Regions from separate parts of the Saccharothrix sp. NPDC042600 genome, predicted to be linked through region 2. Evidence: riboswitches for the same ligand, from Rfam matches in the RefSeq annotation. Region 2 holds a riboswitch; the other holds the start of a gene.
What was found. A riboswitch is a leader RNA that binds a small molecule or an ion and turns the genes downstream of it on or off. The one in region 2 is predicted to bind S-adenosylhomocysteine.
Positions count from the first base shown of each region.

Region 1: another riboswitch for S-adenosylhomocysteine. It lies ahead of metH (methionine synthase); the one in region 2 lies ahead of ahcY (adenosylhomocysteinase).

Region 1 is NZ_JBEZBW010000020.1:30,527-45,433, forward strand. It holds gene AB0A74_RS15680 (hypothetical protein) at 1-8, shown strand, start outside; gene AB0A74_RS15685 (TetR/AcrR family transcriptional regulator) at 5-562, opposite strand; gene AB0A74_RS15690 (alpha/beta hydrolase) at 683-1,525, shown strand; gene AB0A74_RS15695 (aminotransferase class I/II-fold pyridoxal phosphate-dependent enzyme) at 1,580-2,737, opposite strand; gene AB0A74_RS15700 (PLP-dependent aminotransferase family protein) at 2,811-4,199, shown strand; gene msrA (peptide-methionine (S)-S-oxide reductase MsrA) at 4,315-4,818, shown strand; gene AB0A74_RS15710 (molybdenum cofactor biosysynthesis protein) at 4,839-5,342, shown strand; gene AB0A74_RS15715 (alpha/beta fold hydrolase) at 5,339-6,145, opposite strand; gene AB0A74_RS15720 (hypothetical protein) at 6,232-7,575, shown strand; gene metH (methionine synthase) at 7,623-11,237, opposite strand; S-adenosyl-L-homocysteine riboswitch at 11,261-11,339, opposite strand; gene AB0A74_RS15730 (Gfo/Idh/MocA family oxidoreductase) at 11,644-12,816, opposite strand; gene AB0A74_RS15735 (carbohydrate ABC transporter permease) at 12,821-13,648, opposite strand; gene AB0A74_RS15740 (sugar ABC transporter permease) at 13,641-14,603, opposite strand; gene AB0A74_RS15745 (sugar ABC transporter substrate-binding protein) at 14,600-14,907, opposite strand, start outside.
Region 2 is NZ_JBEZBW010000046.1:27,152-42,058, forward strand. It holds gene AB0A74_RS25085 (carboxyl transferase domain-containing protein) at 1-748, opposite strand, end outside; gene AB0A74_RS25090 (acyl-CoA dehydrogenase family protein) at 745-1,899, opposite strand; partial or broken gene AB0A74_RS25095 (acyclic terpene utilization AtuA family protein) at 1,896-3,394, opposite strand; gene AB0A74_RS25100 (TIGR03084 family metal-binding protein) at 3,451-4,263, opposite strand; gene AB0A74_RS25105 (TetR/AcrR family transcriptional regulator) at 4,263-4,865, opposite strand; gene AB0A74_RS25110 (nuclear transport factor 2 family protein) at 4,930-5,331, opposite strand; gene ahcY (adenosylhomocysteinase) at 5,377-6,831, opposite strand; S-adenosyl-L-homocysteine riboswitch at 6,959-7,040, opposite strand; gene AB0A74_RS25120 (TetR family transcriptional regulator) at 7,104-7,772, opposite strand; gene AB0A74_RS25125 (DCC1-like thiol-disulfide oxidoreductase family protein) at 7,750-8,124, opposite strand; gene AB0A74_RS25130 (hypothetical protein) at 8,121-8,519, opposite strand; gene AB0A74_RS25135 (SGNH/GDSL hydrolase family protein) at 8,651-9,400, shown strand; gene AB0A74_RS25140 (LPXTG cell wall anchor domain-containing protein) at 9,417-10,283, opposite strand; gene AB0A74_RS25145 (intein-containing Rv2578c family radical SAM protein) at 10,455-12,362, opposite strand; gene pnuC (nicotinamide riboside transporter PnuC) at 12,409-13,047, shown strand; gene AB0A74_RS25155 (AAA family ATPase) at 13,044-14,114, shown strand; gene AB0A74_RS25160 (nitroreductase family protein) at 14,111-14,737, opposite strand.

The DNA of each region.
Region 1 (14,907 bases), on a different contig from region 2:
TCCGCTAGCCCAGCAGCAGTTCGGGCAGCCGGGCCAGGGCGCGGCGGAACGGGGCGCCGTCGTCGAACAGCCGCCCGTAGACCAGGCCGCCCTCGGCCCAGGCGAAGGCGTCCTCGGCCGCCGCGCGCGCGTCCTCGGGTGACCGGCCGCCCCGGCGGGCCACGTCGGCCATCGCGGAGATCCACACCTCGGCGACCTGCGCCGCACGCCGCCGCACGCCCTCGGGTGCGCCGCTGAGCGGCAGGGTGTCCAGCACGCACGACAGCAGCCCGCCGCCGTAGAACGCGCTGATCCGCTCCGCCGTGCGCATGATGCCCGTGCGCGGGTCGGGGTCGGTGCGCATCGGTTCCAGCAGCTCGTGGAACAGCCGCTCCACGCGCCCCATCACGGCCTCGGCCATCTGCGCCTTGCCGTCGGGGAACCGGTGGTAGAGCGACGCGCGCTTGAGCCCGGTGGACTCGGCGAGCGCGCCCAAGGATGCGCCCTCGTAGCCGGTCGTGCGGAACACCTCCGCGAGCCGGTCGTACAACTCGTCGTCCTGCACCGACGGTGGACGCGCCATACCACATGTTTACCGAACGAACGGTCAAGACGCAAGGTAGCCTTGCCCACATTGCTTTACCGATCGTTCGGTAATAACTTCGACCACGTCACCGAGCAAGCCCCGAGGAAGGAACCGGACATGCCGTACATCAAGGTCGGGCAGGAGAACACCGCCGACATCAACCTCCACTACACCGACCGCGGCGCCGGGCAGCCGGTCGTGCTGATCCACGGCTACCCGTTGTCCGGCGCGTCCTGGGAGAAGCAGGAGCAGGCCCTGCTGGAGGCCGGCCACCGCGTCATCACCTACGACCGCCGCGGCTTCGGCCAGTCCAGCCAGCCCAGCACCGGCTACGACTACGACACCTTCGCCGACGACCTGCACCAGGTCCTGACCACGCTGGAGCTGACCGACGTCGTCCTGGTCGGCTTCTCCATGGGCACCGGCGAGGTCGGCCGCTACCTGGCCCGCCACGGCTCGGCGCGGGTGGCCAAGGCCGCGTTCCTGGCGTCCCTGGAGCCCTACCTGCTCAAGACCGACGACAACCCGACCGGGGTGGACGGCTCGGTGTTCGCGGGCATCGAGGCCGCCGCCAAGTCCGACCGCTACGCCTGGTTCGACCAGTTCTACGCCGACTTCTACAACCTCGACGAGAACCTGGGCACGCGGATCAGCGAGGCGGCCGTGCGCACCAGCTACGCGATCGCGGCCGGCGCGGGCGCGAAGGCGTCGTGGGCCGTGGTGCAGTCCTGGCTGACCGACTTCCGGGCCGACATCCCGAAGATCGAGGAGAGCGGCGTGCCGACGCTGATCGTCCACGGCACCGGCGACCGCATCCTCCCGGTCGACGCCTCCGGCCGCGAGTTCGCCAAGCGGCTGCCGAACGCGCAGTACATCGAGATCGAGGGCGCGCCGCACGGCTTCCTGTGGACCCACGGCGACGAGATCGCCCAGATCCTGGTGAAGTTCCTGGCCGCCTGAGCCGGACCCCACGCGCTCCGCACGGGTGCCTCCCGGGCGGAGCGCGGGGCCGTCCTACGCGGTGAGGGCCCGGGCGATGTCGTCCCACAGGTCGTCGGGGTCCTCGATGCCGACCGAGAGCCGGATCGTCCCGCCGGAGATGCCCGCCGCGTTCAACTCCTCCTCGGTGAGCTGGCGGTGGGACGTGCTGGCCGGGTGCAGCACGAGCGTCTCCGTGCCGCCCAGCGACGGGGCCAGGTGCACCAGGTCGAGCGCCTTGACGAACCGCCGGCCCGCCTCCGCGTCGGCCAGGTCGAACGAGAACGCGCTGCCGAACCCGTCCAGCAGCTTGGCCGCCACGTCGTGGCCGGGGTGAGTGGGCAGGCCCGGCCAGTGGACGGCCCGCACGGACGGGTGCCCGACCAGGCGGTGGGCCAGGACCGCGGCGTTCTCCTCGTGCCGGCGCATCCGCAGCGCCAGGGTGCGCAGGCCGCGCAGCGTGAGCCAGGCCGCGAACGGGTCCGGGGTCACGCCCAGCTCGACGCCGTGCTGCCAGACGTGGCGGTGGCGCTCGGCGTCGGCGAACACCGCCACGCCCCCGGTGACGTCGCTGTGGCCGCCCAGGTACTTCGTGGTCGAGTGCACGACGACGTCCGCACCGTGCTCGATCGGCCGGCACAGCAGCGGCGTGGCGAAGGTGTTGTCCACGACCACCAGCGCGTCGCCGGACGCCGCCGACAGCGCCGCCAGGTCGCTGACGTGGCCGGTCGGGTTGGAGATCGTCTCCAGGTAGAGGGCCCGGGTCGTGGGGCGCAGCGCGGCGCGGACCTCGGCGGGGTCGTGGCCGCCGACGAAGGTCAGCTCGATCCCCCAGCGGGCCGCCAGGTCGTGCAGGAGGGCGTGGGTGCCGCCGTAGAGGGAGCGCTGGGCGATCACGTGGTCGCCGGCGGAGAGGGTGGCGAGCAGGACCGCGTTGATCGCGCCCATGCCGGAGGACGTGGCCAGCGCGGCGGCGCCGCCTTCCAGGTCGGCCAGGGCGTTCTCCAGGGTGCGGACGGTCGGGTTGCCCAGGCGGGTGTAGACGAAGGCCCCGTCCGGGCGGTTCATCGCGTCGGCGAAGGTGTCCGGGTCGCTGAACGCGAAGCCGGAGGTCTGGTGCAGCGGCACGGCCAGCGGGCGGCTGCCGGTCAGGTCGGGGACGGCCGGGTGGACGAGTCGGGTGTCTGGGCGCATGGGATCGATCTTGGGCGCGGGATTGGTCCGTGCCGAGAGCCAATTCGACTAGATTGGTCTGCTTGTGAGGCCAATGGCGGTGGACGAGCTGGTCGGCGCGCTCGGACGGTGGTCCGCCGGGCGCGGGTCGCTGTACCTGTTGCTGGCGTCGAGGTTGCGCGAGCTGATCGACGAGGGCCGGGTGCCCGGCGGCACGCTGCTCCCGCCGGACCGGGTGCTGGCCGCCGGGCTGGCGGTCGGGCGCACCACCGTCGTGGCCGCGTACGACCTGTTGCGCCAGGAGGGTCGGCTGGTCCGGCGGCGCGGCAGCGGGACGTGGGTGCCGCAGGCCGGGCCGTCGCCCGCGCGGGCGGAGACGGCGAACCCGATGTTCCTGAACCTGCTGGAGCCGCCCGACGGTGTCCTCCAGTTCGCGTGCGCCGGGCCGTTGAGCCCGCCGGCGTCGGTCGTCGAGGCGCACCGGCGAGCGCTGTCCCGCCTGCCCGACGACATGGGCTACCACCCGTTGGGCCTGCCGGCGCTGCGAGCGGCTCTGGCCGCGCACTACACCTCATCGGGTACACCCACTTCACCCGATGAGGTGCTGGTGACCACCGGTGGTCAGCAGGCATTGGCGTTGATCACCCGGGCGTTGGTCGCGCCGGGCGACGAGGTGCTGGTGGAGGCGCCGACGTACCCCGGTGCCCTGGACCTGTTCCGCGAGGCCGCCGCCGTGCTCCGGCACGCGCCGCCCGGCGGGTTGGCCGACGCGCTGGCGGGGGTGCGCCCGGCGTTGGTGTACGCGGTGCCGACGTGCCACAACCCGACCGGGTCGTCGCTGAGCCCGTTGGGGCGGCGGCGGTTGGTGCGGGTGGCCGGTGAGGTGCCGTTGGTGTTCGACGACGCGTTGGCGCACCTGGATTTCACCGCGCCCGCTCCCCCGGCGGCGCCGTCGGTGATCACGGTGGGGTCGTTGAGCAAGATCGTGTGGGGCGGGATGCGGGTGGGGTGGGTGCGGGCCCCGCGGGCGGTGGTGGCGCGGTTGGCGCGGTTCAAGGCCGTGCACGACCTGGGCAGCGCGGTGGTGGAGCAGCTCGCGGCGGTCGAGTTGATGCGTGATTTCGAGGCCGTGCGGGGCGAGCGGGTGGCGTTCCTGCGGGCGAGCCACGATCACCTATGCGGGTTGCTGCGCTCGGAGTTGCCGGAGTGGGAGTTCACGGCGGCGACGGGCGGGCAGACGTTGTGGGTGCGGTTGCCGGGCGCCGATGCCGCCGCTTACGCGCAGGTCGCGTTGCGGCACGGGGTGGCGGTGCTGCCGGGAGGCGCGCTGGACCCGTCCGGCGGGAGCACGGACCGGCTGCGCCTGCCGTTCGTCGCCCAGCCGGAGGTGATCACGCGGGCGGTGACCGGGTTGGCGGCGGCGTGGCGTCGCTTCGCGACCGAACCGGCGGGTCCGCCGGTCGTGCCGACCATCGCCGTGTGATCGGTGGCGGCGGCGGCGCACCCGCGCGGGTGAGATCACAGCGGTGTCGGGATTGGTGGGGGACGTGAGAGCGTTCACCTGGACAGGTATCGGATTCGAGGAGCGGAGCGACCACATGGCCACTGTCACCGAGAAGGCCGTCCTCGCGGGCGGGTGCTTCTGGGGCATGCAAGACCTGTTCCGCCGCCACCCCGGCGTCTTGTCCACCCGGGTGGGCTACACCGGCGGGGACGTCCCCAACGCCACCTACCGCAACCACGGCACGCACGCCGAGGCGATCGAGATCGTCTACGACCCCGCGCAGCTGAGCTACCGGCAGATCCTGGAGTTCTTCTTCCAGATCCACGACCCGACGACCCGCAACCGCCAGGGCAACGACATCGGCACCAGCTACCGCTCGGCCGTCTTCTACGACGGCGACGAGCAGAAGCGGGTGGCCGAGGCGACCATCGCCGACGTCGACGCCTCCGGGAAGTGGCCCGGCAAGGTCGTCACCGAGGTCGCCCAGCTGGGCGACTTCTGGGAGGCCGAGCCCGAGCACCAGGACTACCTGGAGCGCTACCCGAACGGGTACACCTGCCACTACGTGCGCCCGGACTGGCAGCTCGGCGAGCGGTGAGCACGCCGGTCGAGCGAGCGGTGAGCACGCCGGTCGAGGTGGTGGCGCTGCACGTGTCGAGCGTGCACGCCTACGAGGGCAGGCCCGCCGACGGCCCCCGCCCGGACCCCGCGCCCGTCGCCCGCGACCACGTCGTGGTCCGGGCGGGCCTGGGCCTGCTCGGCGACCGGTACTTCAACCACCCCGCCCACCGCGACGCGGCCGTCACGGTCTTCGCGGTCGAGGCCCTGGACGCGCTCGGCGACGGCCTGGACCCGCTGCTGGTCCGCCGCAACGTCGTCCTGCGCGGCTTCGACGTCAACGGCCTCGCCCGGGGCGCGGAGTTCAGCCTCGACTCGGGCGACGGCCCGGTCCGCTTCCGGACCCACCGGCCGGCCAACCCGTGCGGGTGGCTGGACGCGGTCCTGGGCGCGGGCACGATGAAGGGCCTGCGCGGCAAGGGCGGCATGCGGTGCGTGCCGCTGGACGACGGCGTGCTCCGGCTGGGTCCGGCGACCCTGACGGTCCGGCTCGACAACGGCTAGTCCCGCAACGGTTGGTCCCGCAACGGGTGGCGGGCCAGGAAGTCGAGGACGGCCGGGGTCGCCCGGTCGCGGAACTCCTCGAAGTAGGCGTGCCGGGCACCCTCGAAGATCACCAGTTCCGCCCCCGGGATGCGCGTGGCCAGGCGTTTCGCGTTGTCCACGGGGGTGAACAGGTCGTCCGACCCGTGCAGCACCAGGGTCGGCGCGGTGATCCCCGCCAGCTCGTCCCACGCGTCGTGCGCGTCACTGGCCCGCTTGTGGCCGCGCCGCGCCGCCAGGGACATCCCGGGGTCGCCGAGCACGTGGTACGGCCCGGTGTGCCGCCGCACGTACTCCGGCGTGAACATCAGCCCCAGCAACGCCTCCCGCGCCTGCCGCTTGGACAGCGCCAGCGGGCGCACCACCTCCGGGTCCGCGAGCAGCGCGCCGGCGCCGCCCGGCGACGTGCAGCCGATCACCAGCGCCCCCACCCGGTCGGGGTGGTCCAGGGCCAGCCGTTGCGCGACCCGCCCGCCCATCGACGTGCCGTAGACGTGCGCGCGGGCGATCCCGAGCTCGTCCAGCACGGCGACGACGTCCGCGGCGAACCGGTCGACGGCGTACCGGCCGTCGGCGGGCTCGTCGCTCTCCCCCGTGCCCACGGTGTCCGGCGCGACCGTGCGGTGGACGGCGGCGAAGTCGGCGCGGACCGGGTCCCACCAGTGCCGCGAGTTCGCCTGCCCGGCCAGCAGCCCCAGGGGCTCGCCCGAACCCGCCACGTCGAACCCGATGGCGGTGCCGTCCGCGGCGGCGGTGTGCGGCATGTCCCTCTCCCCGGTCGGCCACGTAGGTTGATCAAGACTACTGGGGTGTCCGGCTCGCGCCGGACTGGTTCATGGGAGAGGTCTCCTTGCGTAAAGCGCACTCGGGCGCGGCGGTCGTCGCCGTCGCGCTCCTCCCGCTGGTGGCCGCGCCGGTCCAGGCGGCCGAGGCCAACGTGGTCGTCGACTTCGGATCGGTCGTCCGACCGGTGCCGCGGGACGCCTTCAGCGCCGACATCACCGGGTACGGCTACGGCCGGTACATCACCAACGACCAGCAGCACCGGGACATGCTCGCCGGGCGGTTCGGGTCGTTGCGCATGGAACTGCGCTACACCACGCCCGGTGACCCGCGCAGCGCGATCGTCGCCGGCGGCGCGGGCGCGGAGACCGCGGTGACCGGGGACGCCTGGGTGTCGGCGATCAAGTCGCTCGGGGCCGAGCCGGTGGTGATCGTGCCGGAGGACGCCGTGGACGCCGCCAACCTGGTGCGGCACTTCAACCTCGGCGGGAACCGCGTCGGGCGGTGGATCGTCGGCAACGAGCCCAACACCAAGCCCGACGGGTCCGCCGCCGCGTACGGGGCGCGTTTCAACGCCGCGTACGACGCCATGAAGGCGGTCGATCCGGCCATCAGCGTCGGCGGGCCGGCCGTGGGCGACCCGAACATGGCCTACCTCCGGGACTTCCTCGCCGTCAGCGGCACGCGCACGGACTTCGTCGACTTCCACAAGTACGGCGCGGGCGAGAAAGCCGTGTGCGACAGCCAGTTGCTCGCCGACACCGTGCAGTGGACCACCGACGTGGAGGCGGTCCGGGCGATCATCGCCGAGGTCGTGCCGGCGCGGGCCGGGGCGATCGGCATCCAGGTCGGCGAGACCAACTCCGACTGGGGCGTGCACCCCGACCCGGCCGGGTGCCAGAACATCGGCGCGGAGGCCGTGCAGTACCGCAACGCGGCGATCTGGTGGAGCGCCAGCGTGTTCGGCCGGCTCGCGGCGGCGGGGGCCCGGGGGTACGCCTACGGCGACAAGAACGGCGCGTTGGGCCTGCTCTACGACCAGCCCAACGCCAACGGCGCGGGCGTGAACGAGCGGATGCCGCTCTACCAGGGCATCGGGTTCTTCACCGGCCAGCAGGGCACGCAGCTCGCGCACTTCGGCGCGAACCTGGTCCGCTCCTCGACCACGCTGGACGGGGTCGAGGTGTTCGCCTCCGCCGACCCGAAGGTCGTGGTGCTGGTCAACAAGGGGATGGTGGCGCGCGACGCGGTGATCTCCGTCGGCGCGGGCGCCTCCGCCCGCGTGCACCAGAAGGACGGCGGCACGGTCAGCTACGCCAAGCCCACCGACCTCGGGTCGCGGCCCGTGGTGGGCGGCGCGGTCGCCGTGACGCTGCCCGGACCGTCGGTCACGCAGGTGGTCGTGGGCTGAGGCCCGGCGGGTGGTGGGGCGTCCGGGAGCCCCACCACCCCGGCGGGTCACTCCACGTCGTAGGCGAGGTTGGGGCGCAGCCAGCGCTCCACCTCGGCCACCGGCACGCCGCTGCGGGCCGCGTAGTCCTGCACCTGGTCGCGGCCGATGCGCCCGACGGTGAAGTAGCGGGCGGCCGGGTTGGCGAAGATCAGGCCGCTGACCGCCGCCGCCGGGGTCATCGCGAACGACCCGGTCAGGCCCAGGCCGACCGACTCGGCGTCGAGCAGGGCGAACAGGGCCTGCTTCTGGCTGTGGTCCGGGCACGCCGGGTACCCCATCGCGGGCCGGATGCCGCGGAACTTCTCGGCGTGCAGGTCCTCCAGCACCGGCGTCGAACCGGGCTCGAACCACGCCTGCCGCGCCTTGAGGTGGATGTGCTCGGCGAACGCCTCGGCCAGGCGGTCGGCCAGCGTCTTGACCATGATGGCCCGGTAGTCGTCGTGCTCGGCCTCGTAGCGGGCGGCCAGGTCCTCGGCGCCGTGGATGGCCACGGCGAACGCGCCCAGGTGGTCGCCTTCGGGCGCGACGTAGTCGGCCAGGCTGCGGTTGGGGCGGCTGTCGGGCTTCGCGGTCTGCTGGCGCAGCATCGGGAAGCGCACCTCGCCGCCGTCGGTGGACAGCACCAGGTCGTCGCCGGTGGACGCGGCCGGCCAGAAGCCCAGCACGCCGCGGGCCTGGAACGACCCGTTCGCCACGATCTCGTCGAGCAGGGCGTTGGCGTCGGCGAACAGGTCGCGGGCCACCGGGTTGTCCAGGACGGCCGGGTACTTGCCCTTGACCTCCCAGGCCAGGAAGAAGAACTGCCAGTCGATCATCTCGCGCAGCTCGGCCAGCGTCGGCTCGACCACCCGCAGGCCGGTGAACTCCGGGGTGGGCAGGTCCTCGAACGGCACCTGCTCGCGGTTGGCCCGCGCCTGCTCCAGGGTCAGCAGGGCGACCCGCTTGCGGTCCTCGTGCTGCCGCCGCAGCCGTTCCTGCTCGGCGCGGTTGCGCTCGTCCAGGCCCTCGACGCGGTCGGGGTCGAGCAGCTCGGACACCACGCCCACCACGCGCGAGGCGTCGGCGACGTGCACGGTGGTGCCCTCGAACGCGGGCGCGATGCGCACGGCCGTGTGCTGGCGGGAGGTGGTCGCGCCGCCGATGAGCAGCGGCAGCTTCACGCCCCGGCGCTGCATGTCCGAGGCGACCGTGACCATCTCGTCCAGCGACGGCGTGATCAGGCCGGACAGGCCGATCGCGGACGCGCCCTCGGCGATCGCGGTGTCGATGATGACCGAGGACGGGACCATCACGCCCAAGTCGATCACCTCGTAGTTGTTGCAGCCCAGCACGACGCCGACGATGTTCTTGCCGATGTCGTGGACGTCGCCCTTCACCGTGGCCAGCACGATCTTGCCGGGGCCGCCGGAGGTGTCGACGCGGCCCTCGGCGCGGGCCTTCTCCTTCTCCGCCTCCATGAACGGCTCCAGGTAGGCCACCGAGCGCTTCATCACGCGGGCGCTCTTGACCACCTGCGGCAGGAACATCTTGCCCGAGCCGAACAGGTCGCCGACGATCTTCATGCCGTCCATCAGCGGACCCTCGATGACCTCCAGGGGCCGCTTGGCCTGCTGCCGGGCCTCCTCGGTGTCCTCCTCGATGAAGTCCACGATGCCGTGCACGAGCGCGTGCGCGAGCCGCTCGGCGACGGGGGCCTCGCGCCAGGACAGGTCGGCGACCCGCTTCGTGCCGCTGCCCTTGACCGTCTCGGCGTGCGCGACCAGCCGGTCGGTGGCGTCGGGGCGGCGGTTGAACAGCACGTCCTCGACCAGTTCGAGCAGGTCGGCCGGGATGTCCTCGTAGACGGCGAGCTGACCGGCGTTGACGATGCCCATGTCCAGGCCGGCGCGCACCGCGTGGAACAGGAACGCCGAGTGCATCGCCTCGCGGATGACGTCGTTGCCGCGGAAGGAGAACGACAGGTTCGAGATGCCGCCGCTGGTGCGGGCGCCCGGGCAGCGCTGCTTGATCAGCGGCAGGGCGTCGATGAACGCCTTGGCGTACTCGTCGTGCTCGGCGATGCCGGTCGCGACGGCCAGCACGTTCGGGTCGAAGATGATGTCCTGCGGCGGGAACCCGACCTCGTTGACGAGCAGGTCGTAGGCCCGGCCGCAGATCTCGACCTTGCGGGCGGCGGTGTCGGCCTGGCCCAGCTCGTCGAACGCCATCACGACCACGCCCGCGCCGTAGGCCCGGATCGCGCGCGCCTGCTCCAGGAACGGGCCTTCGCCCTCCTTGAGGCTGATGGAGTTGACCACGCCCTTGCCCTGCACGCACTTCAGGCCGGCTTCGAGCACGCTCCACCGCGAGCTGTCCACCATGATCGGCACGCGCGCGATCTCCGGCTCGGTGGCGATGAGGTTGAGGAAGGTGGTCATCGCCTCCTCGGAGTCGAGGAGGTCGGCGTCCATGTTGACGTCGAGCAGGTTCGCGCCGCCGCGCACCTGCTCCAGCGCCACGTCCACCGCGCCCTGGTGGTCGCCGGACTCGATCAGCCGGCGGAACTTCTTGGAACCGGTGACGTTCGTGCGCTCGCCGATCATGACGAACCCGGTGTCCGCGCCGATCGCGAATGGCTCCAGGCCGCTGAACGCGGTGAGCGGCGCGTCGGTGACCGGCTTGCGGCCGGGGCGCAGGTCCCTGACCGACTCGGCGATGCGCGCGATGTGGGCGGGGGTGGTGCCGCAACAGCCGCCGACCAGGTTCACGATGCCGGAGCCGGCGAACTCCCGCAGCAGGCTCGCGGTCTGGTCCGGGGTCTCGTCGTAGCCGCCGAACGCGTTGGGCAGACCCGCGTTGGGGTGCGCCGCGGTGTACGCGCCGGCGATCCGGGACAGCTCGGCGACGTGCGGACGCATCTCCGCCGCGCCCAGCGAGCAGTTGACGCCCACCACCAGCGGCTCGGCGTGCTCGACCGACCGCCAGAACGCCTCGACGGTCTGGCCGGACAGCGTGCGGCCGGACAGGTCCACGATGGTGACCGAGATCCACAGCGGTAGCTGCGGCGCGACCTCGCGGGCGGCGGCGATGGCGGCCTTGGCGTTGAGCGTGTCGAAGATCGTCTCGACCAGCAGCAGGTCCACGCCGCCTTCGGCCAGCGCCGCGATCTGCTCCGCGTAGGAGGCCTTGACCTGGTCGAACGTGACGGCGCGGTAGGCGGGGTCCTCGACGCGGGGCGAGAGGGAGAGGGTGACGTTGAGCGGGCCGACCGAGCCGGCGACGAACTTGCCGCCCGCCTCGTCGGCGGCCTGGCGGGCCAGGCGCGCGCCCTGGACGTTCATCTCGCGGACCAGGTGCTCCAGGCCGTAGTCGGCCTGGCCGATGCCGGTGGCGGTGAAGGTGTTGGTGGTGGTGATGTCCGCGCCGGCCGCGAGGTACTGGCGGTGGACGTCGAGGATGACGTCCGGGCGGGTGAGGTTGAGCAGGTCGGGGTCGCCGGTGACGTCCTTGGGGTGGGCGTCCGCGATGAGGTCGCCCCGGTAGTCGGCCGGCCCGAGCCCGGCGGCCTGGAGCATGGTGCCCCACGCGCCGTCCAGCACCGCGACCTTCCGGTCCAGCAGCTCCCGCAGTGCCTCGGACATCCGCACTCCTCCCATGGTGTGTCACATGGAAGGCGCCCTTGCGGTGGTCGGACCTGGCCGAGCGTGGCGGACGTGGCGTCCGTTGCAGCGCCTCTCGGCCAGTGGTCGCGAGCTTAGCAAAAGATCACCCGTGAGCGGTGCTCACCACCCGTCGTTCCAGGTGGATGCGAGGCTCCTACCAGCGGGAACACGGCGAGGTGACACACTGTTGGGGATCTCACGATGTGGACGGCTGGTGGGCGCGCGGTGGGGCGACGGTTCCACTGGCTGGTCGACGCGGGCGGTCGTCGCGGAGTTGGTGGCGATCGGTCAAGGGCGGCGGCGCGCGGTGGAGGTCCGGCCGATCGGGGGACGGTCGGCCGGACCCGGTGGTTCGGGCCTGCCGCCGACAGGCCAGAACCGGGTCTCAGGAGCGTTGCCCGGCGTCGTAGTAGGCCACCAGGTCCGCCGGCAGGGCGGGGACGTCGATCGGCACGCCGCCCGAGCGCAGGGACTCCGTGGCCGCGTACCCGGTCGCCACCGCCTCCCGCGCCGCCACCGGGGACGTCAGCGTGGTCCCTCCCGAACGGACGAAGGCCAGGAACTCCGCCACGATCCGGGGGTCCGCCCCGCCGTGCCCGCCCTCGGCCTCCGGGATGCGGACCGTCACGTCCGGCTCCCCGTGGCCGCGGTGGCGGCGGTTCCAGACGTGGATCTTCGCGCCCGGCGTGTCGCCGATGTTCTCCAGCCTGCCCTCGGTGCCGATCACCGTGTAGTTCCGCCAGTAGTCCGGCGCGAAGTGGCACTGTTGGTAGGTCGCCAGCACCCCGTTGTCCAGGGCCATGTTGACCATCGACAGGTCCTCCACGTCCACCACCGGGTTCAGGCCGGTCTGCGCCAGCGGCGGCCAGTTCGTGCGGTACTCCTCCCAGTCGTGGCCGGTCTTGTACTCCGGGGTGGTCAGGCGGTCCGCCACCCGGCCGTACACCGAGAGCGCGCCCATCGCGTTGACGCGCCTGGTGTAGCCGCCCGCCAGCCAGTGGATCACGTCCAGGTCGTGCGCGCCCTTCTGCAGCAGCAGGCCGGTGCCCTTGGCGCGTTCCGCGTGCCAGTCCTTGAAGTAGTAGTCACCGCCGTGGCCCACGAAGTGGCGGCACCAGACCGCCCGCACCTCGCCGATCGCCCCGTCCAGCACCAGGTTCCGCATGGTCTGGACGACGGCCATGTGGCGCATGTTGTGTCCGATGTAGACCTTCACGCCGGAGGCGCGGGCGCGGGACAGGATCAGGTCGGCGTCCGCGATCGTGATCGCCAGGGGTTTTTCCAGGTAGACCGGCACGCCCGCCTCGAACGCCGCCAACGCGTGCTCCACGTGCAGGTGGTCGGGGCTGAGCACGAACACCGCGTCCAGGTCCGCCTTCAGCAACTCCCCGGCGTCCGGGGTGGTGGACGCGCCGAAAGCCGACGCCGCCAGCTCGCGCCGCTCCGGGCGGGGGTCGGCCACCGCGACCACGGCGCTCCCCCGCCCCGGGCGGTGGGCGTGGGTGGTCAGAGGGGCGCGCAGGCCGTAGCCGATGACGCCGATCCGCAGGTCCGTCAACGCCTCATCCCTTCGAACCGGTGAACGCGATGCCCTCCAGCACGCGCCTCTGCATGACGATGAACACCACGATGACGGGCAGCGTCGCCAGCAGCGACCCGGCCATCAGCACCGGGTAGTCGGTGAAGTGCTCGCCCTTCAACGTGGCCAGGCCCGCCGACAACGTCATCTGCTCCGGGTCGTTGTTCACCACCAACGGCCACATCAGGTCGTTCCACGACCACAGCACCGTCAGGATGCCCAGCGCCACCAGGCCCGGCCGCGCCAGCGGCAGCATGATGTGCCAGTAGATCCGCAACGGGTTCGCCCCGTCCAGGCCCGCCGCCTCCTCCAGGTCCTTGGGCAGGGACAGGAAGAACTGGCGCAGCAGGAACGTCCCGAACGCGCTGAACACGCCCGGCACGATCAGCGCCTGCAACGAGTTCAGCCACCCCAGCTCCTGCATGATCTGGTACTGCGGGATCAGGAACAGCTGGCTGGGCACCATCAGCACCGACAGGAACAGCATGAAGATCGCGTCGCGCCCGGGGAACGCCAGCCGCGCGAACGCGTAGGCCGCCATCGAGCACAGCAGCAGCTGACCGGCCGTGCGCCCGGCGGTCATCAGCACCGTGTTCAGCAGTTGCTCGCCGAACGGGACGCTGTGGAACACCTTGGTGTAGTTCGACCAGTCCCACGTCTCCGGCAGGATCGTCGGCGGCACCCGCACGGACTCGCCGAACGACTTCACCGACGTCAGGAACTCCCACACCAGCGGCGCGACCATGACCAGCGCCCCGGCCACCAGCACCGCGTGCACCGGCCACGTCCGCCGCGCCACCCGCTCAGGCATAGTGCACCCACCTCTTCTGCGCCCGGAACTGCACGATCGTCAGCAGCAGGATCACCAGCAGCAGCACGAACGCGATGGCCGCCGCGTACCCCTTGTCGTTGTCCACGAACGCCCGCTCGAAGAACAGGAACACGATCGTCTGGTTTTCGTCGATGGCCGGGTTGCGCAGCGCGGCGCTGTTGGAGCCCAGCATCAGGTAGATGACGTCGAAGACCTGCAACGCGCCGATCGAGGTCAGCACGGTGACGAAGAACGCCGTGGGGCTGAGCATCGGCAGCGTGATGCTGAAGAACTGCCGCACCGGCCCGGCCCCGTCGAGTTCGGCGGCCTCGTAGAGGTCCTTCGGGATGCCCTTCAGTCCCGCCGCGAAGATCACCATGTTGTAGCCGACGGTCATCCAGATGCCCACGACCGCCGTGGCGTACAGGGCGAACCGGGGGTCGGCGACCCAGTGGTGGCCGTCGATGCCGACCAGCGACAGCAGGTGGTTGACCAGGCCGATGTCACCGTTGTAGAGCCACCGCCACACCATGCCGACCGCCGCCGGCATCGTCACCACGGGCAGGAAGTACAGCACCCGGTACACCGCCGCGCCCCGCAGCCCCGGCGTGTTGATCAGGGCCGCGAGCACCAGCGAGACGGGCACGCCGAGCAGCACCAGCGCCGCGTACAGCAGCGTGTTCTTCAGCGCCTTCAACACTTCCGGGTCGGAGACGAGCTTGACGTAGTTCTCCGCACCGATCCACGTGTGCCCGCCGAACGCGCCCCACTCGGTGAAGCTGTAGTACAGCGTCTGGAACACCGGCCAGATGTAGAACGCCAGCAGGCCCAGGCCGTTGGGCGCGATGAACGCGAAACCCCACAGCCACTCCCGGCGGCGCGGCCGCTTGCGCGCGGGTCGCCCCGCCGCCGCGCGGTGCGGCGCGGCGACGGGGACCTCCTCCAGGGTGGTCACTTCTCCTTGCCCAGTTCCTCGTCCACGGCCTTGGCCAGCTCCCTGGCCGCGTCGGCGACGTCCTTCTCCCCGGTCCACGCCTTGAGGAGCAGGTCCTCGGCGTGCTTGGTCCACGCGGAGGTGTTCTTGGAGCGCGGCAGCGGGACGGAGTCGGGGACCTGGTCGATGAACGCCCGGAGTTGGAACTGCGGGTGCGCCTTGACCCACGTGTCCTGGGTGCCCTGGTAGGCGGAGATCACCGCGCCGGCCTCGGCCTGGATCTGTTGCGCCTGCTTGCCGCTGGCGAACACGGCGAAGTCCGCGG
Region 2 (14,907 bases):
CGTCCACCTCGTCGGTCGCCACGAAGTCCGCCAGGCCCGACGTGCCGCCGTGCATCCGCGCGCCGCCCAGCGACTCGTCGTCGGACTCCTCACCGGTGGCCATCTTCACCAGCGGCGGGCCGCCGAGGAACACCTTGGAGCGCTGGTCGATCATCACCACGTAGTCGGACATGCCCGGCACGTACGCGCCGCCGGCGGTGGCGTTGCCGAACACCGTGCTGATGGTCGGGACGCCGGCCGCGCTCAGGCGGGTCAGGTCGCGGAACGCCCGCCCGCCGGGGATGAAGATCTCGCTCTGGCTCGGCAGGTCCGCGCCGCCCGACTCGACCAGGCCGATCAGCGGCAACCGGTTCTGCAGGGCGATGTCGTTGGCGCGGAACGTCTTGCGCAACGTGTAGGGGTTGCTCGCGCCGCCGCGCACGGTCGGGTCGTTGGCGACGATCACGCACTCGACGCCTTCGACCACGCCGATGCCCGTGACGACGCTCGCCCCCACCGGGTAGTCGGTGCCCCACGCGGCCAGCGGGGACAGCTCCAGGAACGGGCTGTCCTGGTCCACCAGCAGCTCGATCCGTTCGCGCGCCAACAGCTTGCCGCGCTTGTGGTGGCGTTCGGTGTACTTGGGCCCGCCGCCCGCGAGCGCCTTGGCGTGCTCGTTCCCCAAGTCGGCGAGCTTGGCCAGCAGCGCCTCGCGGTTCTCGTGGTACTCCACCGCCCGCGTGTCCAGCCTCGTGCCCAACGTCGTCATGCCGTGAACCCCAATCGCTTCGCGGCCAGTTCCACCATCACCTCGGTGGCGCCGCCGCCGATGCCGAGGATGCGCGCGTCCCGGTAGTGCCGCTCCACCTCGCTGTCGCGCAGGTAGCCCGCGCCGCCGTGCAGCTGGACCGCCGCGTCCACCACGAACGAGCACGCCTCGACGGCGGCGTTCTTGGCGAAGCAGACCTGTGCCACCGCTTCTTCGCCGCGCGCCACCTTCACCGCCACCTCGCGGGTGTAGGTGCGGGCGAGGTCCACGCGTTGCGCCATCTCCACCAGCTTGTGCCGCACGACCTGGCGGCCCATCAACGGTCGGCCGAACGTTTCTCTCCGCCGGGCGTAGGCGATCGCGAGGTCGAGGCAGCGCTGGGCCGTCGCGTACGCCTGCACGGCGAGCGAGATCCGTTCGACCTGGAACTGCCGCATGATCAGGCCGAACCCACCGTTCTCCGGGCCCACCAGGTTGTTCACCGGCACGCGTGCATCCACAAAGGACAACTCGGCGGTGTCCGAACAGTGCCAGCCCATCTTGTCCAGCCGCCGGTCGACCGTGAAGCCCGGCGTGCCCTTCTCGATGACCAGCAGGCTGATGCCCGCGTAACCCTCACCCCCGGTGCGCACCGCCGTGGTCACGAAGTCCGCGCGGTCGCCGGAGGTGATGAACGTCTTGGACCCGTTGACGACGTAGTGGTCGCCGTCCCGGACCGCTCGCGTGCGCAGGGCCGCCACGTCCGACCCGCCACCGGGTTCGGTGACCGCCAGCGCGCCGATCAGCTCGCCCTCCAGGGTGGGGCGCACGAACCGGTCGACCAGGTCGGGGCTGCCCGCGTCCACGATGTGCGGGATGGCGATGCCGTGCGTGAGCAGCGCCGCGACGAGGCCCGACGACCCGCCCGCCTGGATCAGCTCCTCGGTCACCACGACGGTGTCGAGCAGGTCGCCCGCGCCGCCCACGTGCTCGGGGAACCCGATGCCCAGCAGGCCGATCTTCGCCGCCGTCCGGTGCAGCGCGCGCGGCACCTCGCCGGCGCGCTCCCAGTCCGCGAGGTGCGGCACGACCTCCTGCTCGGTGAACCGCCGCACGGTGGCCCGCAGGTCGCGGCGCTCCGGCGTCCCGAACAGGTCCGAGGTGGTGTTCACAGCAGGTCCTCCGGGATCTCGACGTGCCGGGACCGCAGCCACTCGCCCAGCGCCTTGGCCTGCGGGTCGAACCGGGTCGAGGACGCCACGCCCTCGCCGAGCAGGCCGTGCAGGACGAAGTTCAGGGCCCGGAGGTTGGGCAGCTCGTACCGGTCCACCTCGCCCGCCTCGGGCAGCAACTCCTTGAGCCGCGCGACGGTCAGCTCCTCGACCAGCCACGCGTACTGCGCGTCGGTGCGCACCCACACGCCGAGGTTCGCGTCACCGCCCTTGTCACCGGACCGCGCGCCCGCGATCGTGCCCAACGGGAGCCTCATACGTCGATCACCTCCCCGTCGGGCAGGACAGCCTGGTGGCGCACTTCGTTCCGGTTGACGTACGCGGCCTTGTAGACGCCGTACGGCGTTCCGTCGCCCGGTGGCGCGGTGACGTGGAACCCGGGGTAGGAGGCCAACGCCAGCTCGATGCCCGCGCGCGAGAACGCCTTGGCCCGCTTGGGGTCCGCGGTCCTGATCGTCGCGTGGAGGAGGGCGGAGGCGGTCTCCTCGGTGTCGGCGTCGGCGTGGTCGGTGCGAGCGAGGGTCCAGGTCAGGCCGTCGTCGCCGATCGCGTCTTCGAGCTGCCGGCGCACGAGGTCCGCCTTGCGCTCGACGTCGAGCCCGCAGAGGACGAACGTGGTGGCGTTGCGGAAGCCGCCCAGGTGGTTCAGGCACACCTTGAGCGTGTCCGGCGGCGGCGAGCCCTTCGTGCCGGAGATGCGGACGCCGCTCGGGTGGTCCTCCAGCCGGATGGTGTCGAAGTGGCTGGTGACGTCCGGGCCGAGGTAGGCCGGCGCGCCGATCTCGTAGAGGAGCTGGGCGGTGACCGTGTCGACGGTGACCGCGCCGCCCGTCCCGTCGTGCTTGGTGATCACGGCCGAGCCGTCGGCGTCGACCTCCGCGATCGGGAAACCGGGACGGGTCGCGTCGATCTCGGCGAAGAACGCGTAGTTGCCGCCGGTGGCCTGGGTGCCGCACTCCAGGACGTGCCCGGCGACGGTGGCCCCGGCGAGCTCGTCCCACTCGTCGCGTCCCCACCCGAAGTGCGCGGCGGCCGGGCCGACGACCAGCGAGGCGTCGGTGACCCGCCCGGTGACCACGACGTCCGCGCCGGCCTTCAAGCACTCCGCGATGCCCCACGCGCCGAGGTAGGCGTTGGCGGTCAGGGCTTCCGGGAAGCGGGGCCGCAGGTCGTCCCCGGTCACATGGGCGACTTTCGCGTTCAGGCCCAGCTTGTCGATCGCTTGCGCGAGCCCGGCGGGGTTGAGGCCGCCCGCGTTGGAGACGATCTTCACGCCGCGTTCGAGGGCGAGACCGAGGGCGTCTTCGAGCTGGCGCAGGAACGTGCGGGCGTAGCCGAGGTTGGCGTCCTTCATGCGGTCGCGGCCGAGGATGAGCATGGTGAGTTCGGCCAGGTAGTCGCCGGTGAGGACGTCGAGGTCACCGCCCTGGAGCATCTCGCGGACGGCGGCGAACCGGTCCCCGTAGAACCCCGACGCGTTGCCGATCCGGATCACGCCGACCCCACCCCGCCCGACCCCATCCCGCCCGCGCCCACACCGCCCGCGTCCGGTGCCGGCGGTCCGCCCTTCTCGCGGCCCGGTCCGGGCGGTCCGGCGAAGGCTTGCGCGATGGGCAGCCAGGCGGTCGCCACCTCGCCCTCCGCGCGCACGTCCAGGTCGTCCCGGTGCCGCCGCCGGGTCGCCAGCAGGCAGAAGTCCAGCGCCGGCCCCGTGATCCGGTCCGGCGCGTCCTCCGGCCCCCACGTCCACCGCTCGCCACCCGGCCCGACCAGCTCGACCCGCACCGGCGCGGTCGGCACCGGCAGGCCGTTGACCAGGAACGCGTAGCCCATCGCCCGCACCGCGATGTGCGCCACGTGCTTGAGGCGGTGGGTCGGCTCACGCGTCACGCCCAGCGCGTCGGCCACGTCCTGACCGTGCGCCCACGTCTCCATCAGCCGCGCGGTCGCCATCGACGCCGGGCTCATCGGCGGGCCGAACCACGGCACCTTCACCCCGGCCGGCACCCCCAGCAGCGCCCGTTCCAGCTCGGCACGCCCGGCACGCCACTGCGCCAGCGTCACCGGCTCCTCCGCGCCCCGGTCCACCAGGTCCGGGGTGGCGCTCCGCAACGCCTCCGCGAACGCCTCGGGGTCGGTCGCCGCCAGCGTCGCGATGCGGTCGGTCCAGCGCAGGTGGCTGATCTGGTGCGCGATCGTCCAGCCCGGCGCGGGCGTGGGGATCGTCCAATCGTCCAACGACCCGACCAGGTCGTCCAAGACCTGGCTCTCGGCCCGCAGGTCGTTCACCACGGCAGTGATCATCAGAGCGCGTCCTCCAGCATCGTCGCCCAGTGCCGGACGATCCGCGCGCGCCGCTTCCGGTCGTCGGTGAGCTGGTTGGCCAAGGCCAAGCCGCGCACCAGGTCCAGGGTGATTTGCACGGCTTCGCGGACGCCCGGCTTCGCCTCGTCGGCACCCAGCAGCTCCACGGCCAGACGGTGGGTCTCCCGCCCCAGCCGGACTTCCAGCGGGACCACGACCGTCTTCAACTCGGGGTCGGTGCGCGCCGCGACCCACAGCTCCAGCGCCGCGGTGAACAGGTCGCTGGCGTAGAAGTCGGCGATCAGCTCCACGACCGCCGGGATGCGCTCCCCCGCCGCCACGCCGTCCAGCCCGGCGGCGCGCTCCTTGAGCACCTGCACGCTCTCCGCGCCGAGGTGCTCCACCGCGGCGGCCACCAGTTCGCCGCGGGTCCTGAAGTGGTGCAACTGCGCGCCCCGGGACACGCCCGCGCGCTCCGCCACCACCGTCGTCGTCGTGCCCGACCAGCCCAGCTCCACCAAGCACTCGACGGTCGCCGCCATCAGCTTGCGCCGGGTCTCGCGGCTGCGGTCGGCCTGCCGCTGCCTGGTCTCGGTACCCATGCAGCGGAGTGTTCCGCGCCACTAACAAACAGTCAAGACTGATTGTTAGTGGCGCGGAACGCCGTCACCAGCCGCCCTGGGCCATCGTTTGGAACAACCACCGACCGTCGGTCTTCACCAAGAGGTCGCCGTACCGCACGACCTGCGAGTGCTCACCAAGGGTGATCGTCGCGTCCGTGATCACGAAGACCAGGTTGGCGTTGATGAACACCGGGGTCCGCACAGACTCCATCCGCACGTCCCCCTCCCCCAGGTTGGCGGCCATGTCGCGCAGGAACCGCGCGCGGTCCCACTGCTCCGCCGACCCGTCGGTGACCGCGTTGACCGGGAACAACGACATGTCGGCCATCGCCTCGACGTCCTTGGCCACGGCCAACGCGTCCCACCGCTCGAACCAGTCGAGGACGCCCTTCACGTCCTCGTCCGACGCCACGAACCCAGCACCACTACCCGGAACACTGCCCATGCCGTACACAGTACGGTACGGTGTACGGCAACCGCACAACTACTTTCAGTAACGGTAGTGGTCGGGCTTGTACGGGCCCTCGACGTCCACGCCGACGTACTCCGCCTGCTTCTTGGTCAGCTCGGTCAGGTGCACGTCCAGCGCGTCCAGGTGCAGCCGCGCGACCTTCTCGTCCAGCAGCTTCGGCAGCCGGTACACCGCCCGCCCGTAGTGGCCCGGCTTGGTGAACAGCTCCACCTGCGCGAGCACCTGGTTGGTGAACGAGTTGGACATGACGAAGCTCGGGTGCCCGGTCGCGTTGCCCAGGTTCATCAGGCGACCCTCGGACAGCACGAGGATCGAGTGCCCGTCCGGGAACACCCACTCGTGCACCTGCGGCTTGATCTCGATCCGCCGGATGCCCGGCACCTTCGCCAAGCCGGCCATGTCGATCTCGTGGTCGAAGTGGCCCACGTTGCCGACGATCGCGTTGTGCTTCATCCGGGCCATGTGCTCGACGCCGATCACGTCGACGTTGCCGGTCGTGGTGATGAAGATGTCGCCGCGCTCCACCACCTCGTCCAGCCGCCGCACCTCCAGCCCGTCCATCGACGCCTGCAACGCGCAGATCGGGTCGATCTCGGTCACCACGACCCGCGCGCCCTGGCCGCGCAGCGAGTCCGCCGCGCCCTTGCCGACGTCGCCGTACCCGCACACGACGGCGAGCTTGCCGCCCAGCATCACGTCCGTGGCCCGGTTGAGGCCGTCGGCCAGCGAGTGCCGGATGCCGTACCGGTTGTCGAACTTCGACTTGGTCACCGAGTCGTTCACGTTGAACCCGGGGAACAGCAGCTCGCCGGCCTCGGCCAGCTTGTAGAGCCGGTTCACGCCGTTGGTGGTCTCCTCCGACACGCCCCGGATGCCCGCCGCGATCCGGGTGAACCGCTTCGGGTCCTCGGCGAGGCTCGCGGCCAGCGTCGAGAGGATGATCCGGTACTCCTCGCCGTCCTCCTCGGTCGCGCTGGGCACCGCGCCGGCGGCCTCGAACTCGACCCCCTTGTGCACCAACAGGGTGGCGTCGCCGCCGTCGTCCACCATCAGGTTCGGACCCTCCGGGAACCCGAAGATCTTCTCCGAGCACCACCAGTACTCCTCCAGCGTCTCGCCCTTCCAGGCGAACACCGGCGTGCCCTTCGGCTCGTCGACCGTGCCGTCCGGGCCGACGACGACCGCCGCGGCGGCCTCGTCCTGGGTGGAGAAGATGTTGCACGACGCCCAGCGCACCTCCGCGCCCAGCGCGACCAGGGTCTCGATCAGCACGGCGGTCTGCACCGTCATGTGCAGGGAGCCCGCGATGCGCGCCCCGCGCAGCGGCTGGGTCGCCGCGTACTCGCGGCGCAACGCCATCAGGCCGGGCATCTCGTGCTCGGCGAGCCGGATCTGGTGCCGGCCCGCCTCGGCCAGGGTGAGGTCCGCCACCGCGAACTCGATGCCACCGACCGTCCTCAGCTTCTCACTCATGTGTCCCTCAGTCCAATGTGGAGGGTCTGCTCGGGCATGCCGAACCCACCCGCGAGCGGGCGCGGGCGGTGGGGTGTGACGGGACGAGCCGTCAGTTCGGGAGCTTGCCCAAAACAGAACCTCCTGTGGTCAGGAGGCGCCCTTGGGTCGAGTGATCGCGGACCGAGCGTGGCGGACCTTCCCGGTCCGTCGCAGCGCCTCTCGGCCGCGCTTCCAGGATGGCGAGAACCGCCCCGATCGTCAACCCGCCCGATCACCGGTCCAGCCAAGCGTCAACCCAGCCGGCTCAACCCGATGTCGCGGAACAGTTGCACGGCCTCGCGCGTCACCGACCGCAGACCGGGCACGCGGGACATCGTGAGCAGCTTGCCGATCAGGGGCGCGCTGCGCTTGATCAACGTCCGCGTGTTGCGCTGCCCCTCGGACTTGTCGTGCACCCAGTACAGCACCACGCCCATCTGGAACAGCCACAGCAACTCGGGCAGGTCCGCGCGCAGCTGCGGGTCCACCTTCACCCCGTCCAGCAGCCGGCGGTGGATCGCGATGGCGGCCTCGCGGGCGTTGCCGGATTCGGTGGAGAACGGGCTGAGCGGGCTGTTCGGGTCGATCGCGTTCTTGAAGAACTGCACCGCGAACTCGTGGTAGGGCGCGGACACGTCCAGCCACGCCAGCAGCACGGCGGTCAGCCGGGAGGTGAAGTCGGCGTCGGCGTCGAACACGGCCGCGGAGGCCCGGCGGTGGGCCTCCGCCATCTGGTCGTAGAACCCCTGGACCAGGTGCTCCTTGGACGGGAAGTAGTAGTAGGCGTTGCCGACCGACACCCCCGCTTCCTTCGCGATGGCCCGCATGGTGGTGCGGTCGTAACCGAGTTCGCGGAACAACCGCAGGGCCGTGTCCACGATGAGGGCCCGCGTCTGCTCACTCTTGGCAGGTTTCTCCACAGTCCTCGTCCTTGGTCAGCGCCCGCAGCCGGTCGGCCAGTTCCGTCGCCGCGCGCAGGAACACCCGGTGCCCGGACCGGCTCATCCGGCCGGCCATCGGCCGCCACGCGCGCAACGCCCACAGGCATACCAGCCACGCCCGTTCCCCGCGGTACACCTCCCCCCGATCACCGATGACCGTGATCACGTTCAGCGTGCCCGCGTGGTCGAGGGCGGGGAACCGCCGCCGCGCCGGCTCGGAGCCCGCCGGGACGAACTCCAGCCGCACCAGCTGCTCCTGCCGGGCCAGCCAGCCCTTGGCCCGGCGGCAGAACGCGCAGTTCGCGTCGTAGAGGACGGTCAGCGCGGTCATGCGAGCCTCGTGTAGGCGTCGGGGCCGACCGGCGGGAGGTCCCGGGCCTGGTGCAGGCCGCGGCGGCGCATGCGGCCGAGGACGAAGACGTTGCCCAGGTGCAGGACGCCGAGCACGATGAGCACGGTGCCGACCTTGACCGACAGCGTCTCGAACACCTGCCGGGTCTCCCCGACGGCGTCGGCGGTGCGCAGGTACCAGGCGACGAACCCGAAGTTGACCAGGTAGAAGCCGACCACCAGCAGGTGGTTGACGGTCCGGGCCAGCTCCCGGTCGCCGCCGAAGACGTCGACGAGGAAGACCCTGCCGTTGCGGCTGAGGGTGTGCCCGACCCAGACGGTCAGACCGATGCTGATCAGCAGGTACAGGACGTAGGTGACGACCAGGGCGTCCACGCTTCCCCCTTTTGAACGTGTTCAACTCTTGTCGGACCGAGCGTACGCCTGGTTTTTGAACATGTTCAAGACCTGGTTTGTCGCTATGCAACTCGTTGCACAGCAACTGAGCGCATATTACGGTTCCGGTCGTGACGTACTCCCGCTTCGTCGCCCTGGGCGACAGTCAGACCGAGGGCCTCGGCGACGGCGTGACCGGCCTGCGCGGTTGGGCGGACCGGTTGGCCGCACGGCTGGCCGTGCCGAACCCGGACCTGACCTACGCGAACCTGGCCGTGCGCGGGAAGCTCGCCGCCGACGTGCGCCGGGAGCAGTTGGCGCCGGCGGTGGCGCTGCGGCCGGACCTGGCGAGCGTCGTGGCGGGGATGAACGACATGCTGCGCCCGAAGTTCTCCGCCGCGGCCGTGGTGGACGACCTGGAGGCGATGTTCGCGGCGCTGACCGGGGTGGGCGCGCACGTGGTCACGGTGACCTTCCCGGACGTCGGCGCGGTGACCCCGCTGGCGCGACCGCTGCGGCCCCGCGTGCTGGCGCTCAACGCCGCGATCCGCGCGGCGGCGGCCCGGCACGGCGTGACGGTGGTGGACACCCACCCGTACCCGGCGGTGTGCGACGCCCGGCTGTGGAGCGCGGACCGCCTGCACGCCAACGCCCGGGGGCACGCCGTGATCGCCGACGCCGTGGCGCACGCCCTGGGGCTGCCCGACGCCGACGACGCGTGGCGACGGCCGTTCCCGGACGCGGCGGCCGGGACGACCGTGCTCGCCGAGGCGCGCTGGCTGGCCGGTTTCCTGGCCCCGTGGCTGCTGCGCCGCCTGCGCGGCCGGTCCTCCGGCGACGGCCGGACCGCGAAGCGCCCGGACCTCCTCCCCTGGGCCTAGGCGCTCCGCTCCCGGCTCAGCGCTGGAAGCGCCGCCGCCTCGCCAGGGCGACACCCGCGCCGCCGAGCAGGACCACCAGGGTGCCGACCGGCACCAGCCAGGCCGTGCGGGAACCGGTGGCCGCCAGCGGTTCCCGCCGGTCCGCGGCCAGTGGCGGGGTGGTGGTCGTGGTGGTCTGGGCCGGCGCGGTGGTCGTCGTGGTCGAGGCCGGGGCCGTGGTCGTGGTCGTGGTGCCCGACGTGGTCGTCGTGCCGGACGTGGTGGTCGGGGGCGGCGTCGTGGTCGTGGTGCTGTCGGTCGTGGTCGTGGTGCTGTCGGTCGTCGTCGTGGTCGTGTCCGACGTGGTCGTGGTCGTGGTCGTGCTCGACGTCGTCGTGGTCGTGGGGTAGGTCGTGGTCGTGGTGGTGCTCGTCGTCGTGTCGTAGGTGGTGGTCGTCGTGGGCGAGGTCGTGGTGGTGGTCGTCGAGGTCGTGGTGCCCAGGGACTTCGTGCCGCAGGCGTACCAGTGGCTGATCTCGGCCGGCTTGCCCGAACTGGCCAGCGGGGCGTGCAGGTCCAGCCACGGCAGGTCACCCAGACCGGTGTAGACGTTGTAGGCGTTGGAGCCCTTCACCACCACGCCGGTCAGCGTGTAGCCCTCCGGGACGGCCGTGACGTCGAGGTACGTGCCGTCGTCGTTCGAGGTGACGCTGATGATCTCGCCGGGCAGCTTGGCGTCCGGGCACGTCGTGGCGTTGCCGGGGTAGGCGGTGGCGCGGGGGTCGCCGGAGACGGGGGGCGGGTCGCCCGCGGGTGGGGTCGCGCCGGCGGTGCCGAACCACACCACACCGGCGGCGAACAGGCAGGCCGCCAACTGGAAGGCCCGGGTGATGGTCGTGCGCACGTCGTCCTCCAAGGTCGGCTCCGGCCCGCCGCGCACCGACGCGCGGCGGGCTGCCGGTGGGGACGGCGGCCGGGGAGGTTCGACCCTGAAGCTTGACCACAGTTCCGCCAGGTCAGCGACGCGCGGTCCGGTAGAACCACCCGAACCGGTGACGACTTCCCATCGATCGAGTCAGAGGAGGGTGAGCTGCTCCCGGTCGAGGCCGCGCGGGGACGGGGCCGTGCCGGGCAGGCTGCCCTCCGGCCACACGCCGTCGTCGTCGCCGGGCACGCCCACCGCGTCGCGACCACCCTTCACGTCCAGGCCGTGCCGGCGCAGCAGGGGCTGGATGCGGTCCGTCAACCACCTCCGGTAGCGGGCGTCCACATAGGACCCGCGCGCGTAGAGCCGCCGGTAGGTGTCGGCCAGGTCCGGGCGCCGCGCCACCAGCCACTTCGCGAACCACTCGCGCGCGCCGGGACGCAGGTGCAGCGGCAGCACGGTCACGCCGCTCGCGCCCGCCGCGGCGATCTCCGCCAGCAACCCGTCCAGCCGCTCCTCGGAGTCGGTGAGACCGGGCAGCACGGGCGCCACGAACACCCCGCACGGCAACCCCGCCTCCCGCACCCTGCGCACCAGCTCCAGCCGCGCCTGCGGGGTGGGCGTGCCCGGTTCGAGGCCGGCCTGCAGGTCGCGGTCGAGCAGGGCGATCGACACGCCGAGACCCACCGGCACGTCGGCGGCCACGTCGGCCAGCAGCGGGATGTCCCGGGACAGCACGGTGCCCTTGGTGAGGATCGAGAACGGCGTCCCCGAGTGCGCGAGCGCCTTGATGATCCCCGGCATCAACGCGTACCGGCCCTCGGCCCGCTGGTACGGGTCGGTGTTGGTGCCCATCGCGACGTGCTCCCGCCGCCACCGCCGGGACCGCAGCTGACCGGTCAGCACCTCGACCGCGTTGACCTTGACCACGACCTGCGAGTCGAAGTCGTGGCCGGCGTCCAGGTCGAGGTAGGTGTGGGTGTTGCGGGCGAAGCAGTTGTGGCTGACCAGGCCGTTGGCCACGAAGTCCCCGGTGCCGGTGCTGATGTCGTACAGCGTCCGGCTCACGCCCAGCGCCTCCACCGACACCACGCCCAGCCGCGCGGACGCCGGCACCGGCATGCCCTCCACGGCGTTGCCGCGCGCCACGGCCGGGCCGACCAGGTGCAGGAACCGCAGCCGTTCGGCCAACCCGCCGGTGATGCGCACCCCGCGCACCTCCACCACGTGCGCGACCTTCAAGCGCGTCAACGCCAACACGGCCGCCTCGAACACCGCACTGTCCGAAGAGGACAGCACCAGCTCGCCGCCGGTCGCCGTGCCGCGCGCATCGAACAGCCCGGCCAGGAACCCCTTGGACCACTCGTCGTCCGGCGTGGTCGGCCACTCGACGAACTCGCTCTCGCGGGGGATCCGGCCGCCGGCGTACTCGTGCGCCCGCGCCAGCACGTCCGGGTCGGCGGGCAGGCCGCCGCGCACCACGCCCCACAGGTAGCCGTGCCGGTACTCCCCGGTGCGCGCGGGCGGCGCGGCGAACCGGCCGGTGCCGACCAGCCGGGTGCCCTTGGTCAGGAACGGCCGCTCCTCGAAGTCCGCGCACCGGCCCGGGGTGACGTGCTTCCAGCCCTCCTCGGACAGGAACCGGTGGTCGCCGCTGGAGACGACCCGGGTGCCGTCCTCCAGGGTCACGCGGTAGGCCGGTTTCACCGTGGTCCAGTGCGCCTGGACACGGGTTGTGACGAAACGGCCCTCGTGCGTGCCGAACACCTCCTCCCCCAGCGACAGCTCGGCGATGGGCTTGGTGCGGCCGTCGGCGAGCAGGACGGGGGTGTCGCCGGCCAGGCAGTAGGTGCAGCCGTGCGTGCAGCCGCGGTACGGGTTGACCGTCCAGGAGAACGGGAGCCGCCCGCCGGGCACCTTGTTGAGCACGGACTTGGCGCGCACCTCGTGGAACACGACGTCGGCGAAGTCCGGAGTTCGTACGCTGCGAACCAGTCCCGGCAACCCCGGCAGAGCCTGCTGCCGGTCCGCCCCGTCCTTCTGACCGTCCCATCGCATGCCCACATTCGAACACGTGTTCGAACAAGCGTCAAACGGAGTTCTGGTGTCGCTACTGGACGTCATCCTGGTGCCCTTCAACACCCCCGCGGTCACCGTCGGCGGGGTTTCGACCAGCTGGGGGGAGGTGGCGGGTTTCGTCACGGGCGCGCTGTGCGTGTGGCTCGTCGCCCGCCAGAACCCGCTCAACTGGCCCATCGGCATCCTCAACAACCTGGCCTTCCTCGTGCTGTTCGCGACCGGCGGCCTCTACGCGGACTCGGGGTTGCAGGTCGTCTACATCGCACTGGCGCTGTACGGCTGGTGGGCGTGGCTGCGCGGCGGCACGGAGCGCACACCGCTGCCGGTCAGCCGCACCACCGCCGTGCAGTGGTGGTGGCTGTTGGCCGCGGGTGTGGCGGGGACGCTGCTGATCGCCTGGGTCCTGATGACGTTCACCACCTCGACGGTGCCGTGGGCGGACTCGGTCACGACGGTGCTGTCCCTGCTCGCCACCTGGGGCCAGACCCGCAAGAAGGTCGAGTGCTGGTGGCTGTGGATCGCCGCCGACGTGATCTACGTTCCGTTGTACGCCTACAAGGACCTCTGGCTCACGGCGATCTTGTACGTGGGCTTCATGGCGTTGTGCGTGCTGGGGTTGCGCAACTGGTCACGCGCGCTGCGCGCGGACGCGGTCGCGGCATGAGTGAGTTCGACCACGCCCTGGTCCTCGGCAAGTTCTACCCGCCCCACCGCGGTCACCACCACCTCATCCGCACGGCCGCCGCGCGCAGCGCCCGGGTGACCGTGGCGGTGCTGGCGTCGAGCGTCGAGTCGATCCCGGTGGAGTCGCGGGTGGCGTGGCTGCGGGCCGAGCACGCCGACACGCCGGGGGTCGTGGTGCTCGGCGACCTCGACGACCACCCCATGGACTTCCACAGCGACACCGTGTGGGAACTGCACATGGGTGTGGCGCGGGCCGTGCTGGCGCGGCGGGCGATCATGGACGGCTCGCCGGAGTCGGCGGTGATCGACGCGGTGTTCACCAGCGAGGCGTACGGCGACGAGATGGCCAAGCGGCTGGGGGCGCGGCACGTGTCGGTGGACCCGGACCGGGTGGCGTTCCCGGTGTCCGGGACGGCCGTGCGGGCGTCGGTGGCCGACCACTGGGACCTGCTGGCCCCGGCGGTGCGGGCGGGGCTGTGCGCGCGGATCGTCGTGGTGGGTGCCGAGAGCACCGGCACGACGACGTTGTCCCGTGCGCTGGCCTCGGCGTTGGACGCGGCGTGGATCCCCGAGTACGGGCGCGAGCACACCGAGCACAAGCTGGCCGCCGCACGGGCTTTCTCGGCCTTCGCGACGCTCGACGGTCTCGTGTGGACGGTCGGCGACTTCCACGACGTGGCGCGGCGGCAGGGGGAGATGGCCGACGCGGCGGCCGTGTCGCGCCCGGTCCTGGTGTGCGACAACGACTCCTGGGCCGCGTCAGTGTGGGGTCACCGGTACCTGGGGCGCCCGGTGGCGGTCGAGGCGCGCCGCCCCGCCCTGTACGTCCTGACCGACCACGACGGCGTGCCGTTCGAGCAGGACGGGTGGCGGGACGGCGAGCACCTCCGGGCGTGGATGACCGGGCTGTTCGAGGAGCGGTTGGCGGCGCGGGGCGTGCCGTGGGTGAAGGTGACCGGGTCGCCGGAGGCGCGGTTGCGCGGGGCGCTGGCGGCGTGCGCCCCCGTGCTGGCCGACCACTTCACCTTCGCCGACCCGTTGGGCTAGACGGTGACCAGGACCTGGTCCAGCGACTTGCGGACCAGGTTCGGCACCACGCAGTCCTCCGCCGGGTAGCCGATCGGGATCACCGCGAACGCCTTCTCGTTGCGCGGCCGGTTCAGCACCTCGCCGAGGAACTTCATCGGGGACGGCGTGTGGGTGAGCGCGGCGAGGCCGGCCAGGTGCAGGGCGGTGAGCAGCATGCCGACCGCGATGCCCACCGACTCGTCCACGTAGTAGTGCTTGCGGCTCTCGCCGTTCTCGTCCAGGTAGTAGCGCTGCTGGAAGACGACGATCAGCTCGGGGGCGTCGGTCAGGTGCGGCTTGACGTCGTCGGTGCCCAGGGGGCGCAGGGCGTCGAGCCACTCGTCGCCCAGCCGGCCGCCGTAGGAGATGCGCTCCTCGTTCTCGGCGGCCTCGCGGATCGCCTTGCGCACCTCGGGGTCCACCACGCGCACGAACGTCCAGGGCTGCTGGTGGGCGCCGCTGGGCGCGGTGGAGGCGACGGCGATCGCGTCGAGCACCACCTGCGCGGGCACGGGGTCGGTGGAGAACATGCGCACGGTGCGGCGCTCGTCCATGCGGCGGCGCAGGTCGGCGGCGGTCGCGAGGGACTGCTCGACCGGCATCCGCGCGGGCCGGTAGGGGACGGGCTCGAACGGCCGGCCGTGGATGGGAGTCCAGTTCGTCACGGGCTCGACTGTGGCACCGGCGTCGGGCGGGTTGAAGGGGTTGGCCCGAAATTCGGTGCGAAGTGTCCGCTGTGCGGACGGTTGCCCCGTGTCCGATCCGTTACGCG